Regions from separate parts of the Streptomyces sp. NPDC058240 genome, predicted to be linked through region 2. Evidence: riboswitches for the same ligand, from Rfam matches in the RefSeq annotation. Region 2 holds a riboswitch; the other holds the start of a gene.

Region 1 (3,166 bases), on a different contig from region 2:
CGAGGTCTTCTCGGTCACCGGTACGTACGACCTGATCGCCATGGTCCGGGTGGCCAAGCACGACGATCTGGCCGACGTCATCCCCGGCCGGATCAGCAAGATCCCCGGCGTCGAGGCCACCGACACGCATGTGGCGTTCCGTACCTACTCGCAGCACGACCTGGAGGCCGCCTTCGCCATCGGCCTCGACGCGTAGGCACACCCCCACGGTGTGACACTTCGGCGGGGGACGGGCTCGGCTGCCCGTCCCCCGCCGAAGTGCTGTGTGCCCGTCAGAGCTGCGCCGCACCCCGGTCCGGGACGCAGCGGCCGTCCTCGGTGCGGTACTTCCACTGGGCGCCCTTGCTCACCAGTTCCTTGACCGCGCGGACGAAACGCTCGATGTGCTCGTCCGGCGTACCGGCGCCGAAGCTCACCCGGATCGCGTTGAGCGAGCGCTCGCCCGGCTCGGCCTCCGGCGCGCCGCACTCCCCGACCTCCTGCGGGTCGCTGCCCAGCAGGGTGCGGACCAGCGGGTGGGCGCAGAACAGTCCGTCGCGGACCCCGATGCCGTACTCGGCGGAGAGCGCGGCGGCGAAGTGCGAGCTGTTCCAGCCCTCCACCACGAAGGAGATGACGCCGACCCGCGGGGCCTCGTCGCCGAACAGCGAGAGCACCTTGACCTCGGGGACCTCGGCGAGGCCGGACCGGACCGCGCCCACGAGGTGCTGCTCCCGGGCGACCAGGTTGTCGAAGCCCGCCTCGGTGAGCGCCTTGCAGGCGGAGGCGATGGAGTACACCCCGATGACGTTGGGGGAACCGGCCTCGTGGCGGGCGGCGGTGGAGTGCCATTCGACGTCCACGCCGCCGTCGGTGCGACGGGCGACCTTGCGCGAGGCGCCGCCGCCCGCGAGGTAGGGCTCGGCCTGCTGCAGCCAGTCGGACCGGCCGGCGAGGACGCCCGAGCCGAAGGGCGCGTACAGCTTGTGTCCGGAGAAGGCGACCCAGTCGACGTCCAGCTCGGCGATGTCGACAGGGTGGTGCGGGGCGAGCTGCGCGGCGTCCAGCACGATCCGGGCACCGTGCGCGTGCGCGGCGGCGGCCAGCTCCTTCACCGGCCACAGCTCGCCGGTGACGTTGGAGGCGCCGGTGACGCAGACCAGCGCGGGGCCGTAGGGGTCGCGGTCGGCGAGGGCCCGCTCCAGCGTCTCGACGGCCTGGGAGGGGGTGCGCGGGGCGTTCAGGTAGGTCACCCGGGCGTCGCGCCACGGCAGCAGCGAGGCGTGGTGCTCGGTCTCGTACACGAAGACCTGGCAGTCGGCCGGGACGACCGCGGCCAGCAGGTTCAGCGAGTCGGTGGTCGAGCGGGTGAAGATCACCTGGTCGTCGGCGCGGCAGCCGAGGAACTCCGCGACGGTCGCGCGGCTGTTCTCGAAGAGGTCCGTGGAGAGCTGCGAGAGGTAACCGGCCCCGCGGTGGACGCTGCCGTAGTACGGGGCGTACGCGGCGACGTCGTCCCAGACGCGCTGCAGGGCGGGGGCGCTGGCGGCGTAGTCGAGAGCGGCGTAGGTGACCTCACCACCCGTGACCAGCGGAACCGTCACATCCTTGCCCAGAACCGGCAGAGGGGCACAAAGCGACTGGTCGGCGGCAGCGGTGAAGACAGACATGGCGAACTCCCGTAAGAGGCAGGCGAATTGCATGCGCCGGCGGAAACGCGGCAGCGCAGCGGAGAAAAGAGGGGTGTGCGGAGGAGGGCCGACGGCCCTATCGCATTCGCGTGCTCACAAGAGACTCCCTAGGGACCAGGACCCCGGGGGTTGGCATTCACAGATGCCGAGGGGCCCGCGCTTGCCGCAGACCTCGCTGCCTACGGCCTGGTCTTCACCCGGGGCACCCCGCCACGGACGGAGGGTTGCCGGACAGCGGGCCGGGGCCGTAGTCGCTGTCACTCATGACCTGACCAGCATCTTGCCATACGCACGAAGACGCGCAAGGCGCAGTCCAGGATCCGGACTGCGCCCCGCGCCACATCTGCGCCTGTTTCAGGCGTTGCTGGCCGCCACCCAGCGCTCCAGCGCACGTGCCGCCGCCCCGGAGTCGATGGACTCGGCGGCCTTCGCCATCCCGGCCGCGAGCTGCTCGTTCAGCGTGCCGTCCGCCGCGTCCAGCGCCACCAGCGCCGCCGCCGAGTTGAGCAGCACGGCATCGCGCACCGGTCCCCGCTCGCCGCCCAGCACCCGGCGGGCCACATCGGCGTTGTACGAGGCGTCCGCACCGCGCAGGGCCTGCACGGGCACCAGTTCCAGACCGACGTCGCGCGGGTCGAACGCCTCCTCGCGCACCGCTCCGTCCCGGACCACCCAGACCCGCGAGGTCGCGGTCGTCGTCAGCTCGTCCAGACCGTCGTCGCCGCGGAAGACCAGCGCCGAATTGCCGCGCCCGGCCAGCACCCCGGCGACGATGGGCGCCATCTTCAGGTCGGCCACGCCGACGGCCTGCGAACGCACCCGGGCCGGGTTGGTGAGCGGCCCGAGGATGTTGAACGTCGTCGGCGCGCCGAGCTCCTTGCGGGCCCTGGAGACGTAGCGCAGGGCGGGGTGGAACTTCACCGCGAAGCAGAAGGTGATGCCCGCCTCCTCGGCGACCTCGACGACCCGCTGCGCGGAGAGGTCCAGGTTGACGCCGAGCTTCTCCAGCACATCGGAGGAACCGCTCGCCGACGAGGAGGCGCGGTTGCCGTGCTTGACGACCTTGGCGCCGGTGCCGGCGATGACGATCGCCGACATGGTGGAGATGTTGACCGTCTTGGCGAGGTCACCACCGGTGCCGACGATGTCGACCGTACGACCGGGTACGTGGATGGTGTGGGCGTGCTCGTACATCGCCCGTACCAGGCCGGACACCTCGTCGATCGTCTCGCCCTTGGCCCGCAGCGCCACCGCGAACCCGGCGATCTGCACATCGGTCGCCTCACCGCTCATGATGCGGTCCATCGCCCACGCGGTGTCGTCGGCGGTGAGGTTCTCACCGCGCAGCAGGGGGTTCAGCATGCCGGGCCAGGAACGGTCCGCCACGCTGTCGCCGCCGATCGGGGTCACAACGTTCATGGTCCGCTCCTGGGTCCACAGCCGGTAAAAGGGATCGCCTCCACCCTATCGAGCGCCGTGGACGGCAAAGAGCCCCG
Region 2 (3,166 bases):
TGGAGAGGGCAATTCGATAACGCGGTGCGGTCGGACGGGACGTCAGCAGCCGCCGGCCACGGCCGGGATGATCGAGATGCCGGCGCCGTCCGGCGTGGCCGTCTCCAGGCCGCCCTCGAAGCGCACGTCGTCGTCGTTGACGTACACGTTCACGAAGCGGCGCAGCTTGCCCTGGTCGTCCAGGACGCGGGCGGCGATGCCCGGGTGGTTCTGCTCCAGGGACTCGATGACCTGGGAGAGGGTCGAGCCCTCGGCCGGGACCTCGGCCTGGCCGCCCGTGTAGGTGCGGAGGATGGTGGGGATGCGGACCTTGACGCTCATGGTGGGTGCCCTTCCTGAAGTCTCGGGTGGTCAGCTGGTGGCGAGGCCGGCAGCGCGGAACGCGTCCAGGCTGGGCCGGATCGTCGCGGTCGCCTGAGAAGTGTCGGCCACCGCGTCGAGGGTCTTGAGGCCGTCACCCGTATTGAGTACGACGGTGGTCAGCAACGGGTCGATCAGACCGGCCTCGATGAGCTTCTTCGTCACGCCGACCGTCACACCGCCCGCCGTCTCCGCGAAGATGCCCTCGGTGCGCGCCAGCAGCTTGATCGCGTCGACGACCTGCTCGTCGTTGACGTCCTCCACGGCACCGCCGGTGCGGCGGGCGATGTCCAGGACGTACGGGCCGTCGGCCGGGTTGCCGATGGCGAGGGACTTGGCGATCGTGTTCGGCTTCTGCGGCCGGACGTCGTCGTGGCCGCCCTTGTACGCGACCGAGACCGGCGAGCAGCCCTCGGCCTGGGCGCCGAAGAGCTTGTACGGCTTGTCCTCGACCAGGCCGAGCTTGATCAGCTCCTGGAGGCCCTTGTCGATCTTGGTGAACTGCGAGCCGGACGCGATCGGGATGACCAGCTGATCCGGAAGCTGCCAGCCGAGCTGCTCACAGATCTCGTACGCCAGGGTCTTGGAGCCCTCGCCGTAGTACGGACGCAGGTTGACGTTGACGAAGCCCCAGCCCTCGCCGAGCGGGTCGCCGATGAGCTCGGAGCAGAAGCGGTTGACGTCGTCGTAGTTGCCCTCGATGCCGACCAGCTCACCGCCGTACACCGCGGCCATGACGACCTTGCCCTGCTCCAGGTCGTGCGGGATGAACACGCAGGAGCGGAAGCCGGCGCGGGCGGCGGCGGCGCCGACGGCACCGGCGAGGTTGCCGGTGGAGGAGCAGGAGAGGGTGGTGAAGCCGAAGGCGCGGGCGGCCTCGATGGCCTGCGCGACGACGCGGTCCTTGAAGGAGTGCGTGGGGTTGCCGGAGTCGTCCTTGACGAACAGCTTGCCCTGCTCGACACCGAGCTCACGGGCGAGGTTGTCGGCCTGGACGAGCTTGGTCCAGCCGGGATTCAGGTTCGGCTTCTCGGCGACATCGGCAGGGACCGGCAGCAGCGGCGCGTAGCGCCAGATGTTGGCCGGTCCGGCCTCGATGCGCTTCTTCAGCTCTTCGGGGGAGCCGCTCGGCAGGTCGTACGCGACTTCGAGCGGCCCGAAACAGGACGCGCAGGCGAAAATGGGGCCGAGTTCGAAACGCTCGCCGCACTCGCGGCAGGAAAGGCCCGAGGCGGGACCGAGGTCGACGGCTTCGGCGTTGGCGTCAGCGTCGGCGGAAGAATTGGTGCTTACTGCAACGGTCTGCGCAGCCATGGTGGCGAGGCCCTTTCTCCTCATCTTCCTCGCGGCGCGTTTCGCCACGAGACGGAATTGGCACCTTCCCCACCTGACCTCACGGTCGGCGGGGGGGTTGCCGGGACTTCAACGGGCCGTTCCCTCAGTCCCTCTGGATGAGCGCTGTGGCACCGGATCTTCGATCCGGGCATTTATCGGCGGACGGACCCCGGCATGCGATGGTCGTCCGCGTTGTTCAAGACTGTAACCGAAGCACCGGACTGTTGAGATAGTCGTCCGAACCGCGAGATGGATCACATACAGGGAGTATCGACCGTGCTGGAAGAGGTCGAATGCTGGCTGGCCAGGCGTTCCTGGTCGGCCGCCGACCGCCCGTTGGACCGCCTCCTGGCCGCCAGGGCCACGGCCGGGGAAGCGGGCCGCGGGAGCGTCAGTGTCGTACTGCCCGCGCTGAACGAGGAGGCGACGGTCGGCGAGATCGTCGCGACGATCCGGCGCGAGCTGATGGAGAAGGTCCGGCTGGTCGACGAGCTCGTGGTGATCGATTCCGGTTCCACGGACGACACCGCGAAGGTGGCCCGGCAGGCCGGCGCCCGGGTGGTGCACCGGGACGCGATACTCCCCCGGATACCGGCCGTGCCCGGCAAGGGCGAGGTGCTGTGGCGCTCGCTCCTGGTGACCGGCGGTGACATCGTGTGCTTCATCGACGCCGACCTGAAGGACTTCTCGGCGGACTTCGTCTCCGGCATCGTCGGCCCGCTGCTGACCGACCCGGACGTGCAGTTCGTGAAGGCGATGTACGACCGCCCCTTCGGCGACACGGCGGGGCAGGGCGGTCGCGTGACCGAGCTGGTGGCCCGTCCGCTGCTCAATCTGCACTGGCCGCAGCTGGCCGGTTTCGTCCAGCCGCTGGGCGGCGAGTACGCCGTGCGCCGCTCCCTGCTCGAACGGCTGCCCTTCCCCGTCGGCTACGGCGTGGAGTTGGGCCTCCTGGTCGACGCGCTGCACACGGTGGGGCTGGACGCGCTGGCCCAGGTCGACGTGGGAGTGCGCAAGCACCGGCACCAGGACGGGCAGGCGCTCGGCCGGATGGCGGCGGCGATCTACCGGACCGCGCAACTTCGGCTGTCCCGCGGCCACCTGGTACGCCCGGCGCTCACCCAGTTCGAGCGCGGCGCGAACGGCTTCGTACCGCGCACCCATGCCGTGGACACCGAGGAGCGGCCCCCGATGTGCGAGATCGCGGAGTATGTTTCGCGCCGCGCGGCCTGACTTCGCACGTTTGGGCGGTTCGTGATCGGGCTAGATTCCGCAACATGGTCTCCGAGCACGAAGCCCAGTCCTCCGCCCATCCCTCCGCCCAGGTCCTCGTCGCGTCCAACCGCGGCCCGGTGTCGTACATCCTGGGCGCGGACGGATCGCTCGACGCGAAGCGGGGCGGCGGCGGGCTCGTCTCCGGGCTGAGCGCCGTCGACGACAAGCTGTGGGTGTGCGCGGCGCTGGGTGACGG

Evidence for each region. Region 2 has a riboswitch for S-adenosylmethionine ahead of thrC (threonine synthase). Riboswitches for the same ligand answer to the same signal wherever they lie in the genome.
Region 1: another riboswitch for S-adenosylmethionine. It lies ahead of ACFVX4_RS00780 (aminotransferase class V-fold PLP-dependent enzyme); the one in region 2 lies ahead of thrC (threonine synthase).

The regions. Positions count from the first base shown of each region.
Region 1 is NZ_JBHVWT010000001.1:169,041-172,206, forward strand. It holds gene ACFVX4_RS00775 (Lrp/AsnC family transcriptional regulator) at 1-196, shown strand, start outside; gene ACFVX4_RS00780 (aminotransferase class V-fold PLP-dependent enzyme) at 273-1,649, opposite strand; SAM riboswitch class IV at 1,822-1,939, opposite strand; gene trpD (anthranilate phosphoribosyltransferase) at 2,025-3,089, opposite strand.
Region 2 is NZ_JBHVWT010000009.1:83,401-86,566, forward strand. It holds gene ACFVX4_RS17835 (MoaD/ThiS family protein) at 43-321, opposite strand; gene thrC (threonine synthase) at 352-1,674, opposite strand; SAM riboswitch class I at 1,692-1,818, opposite strand; gene ACFVX4_RS17845 (glucosyl-3-phosphoglycerate synthase) at 1,972-2,928, shown strand; gene ACFVX4_RS17850 (trehalose-6-phosphate synthase) at 2,973-3,166, shown strand, end outside.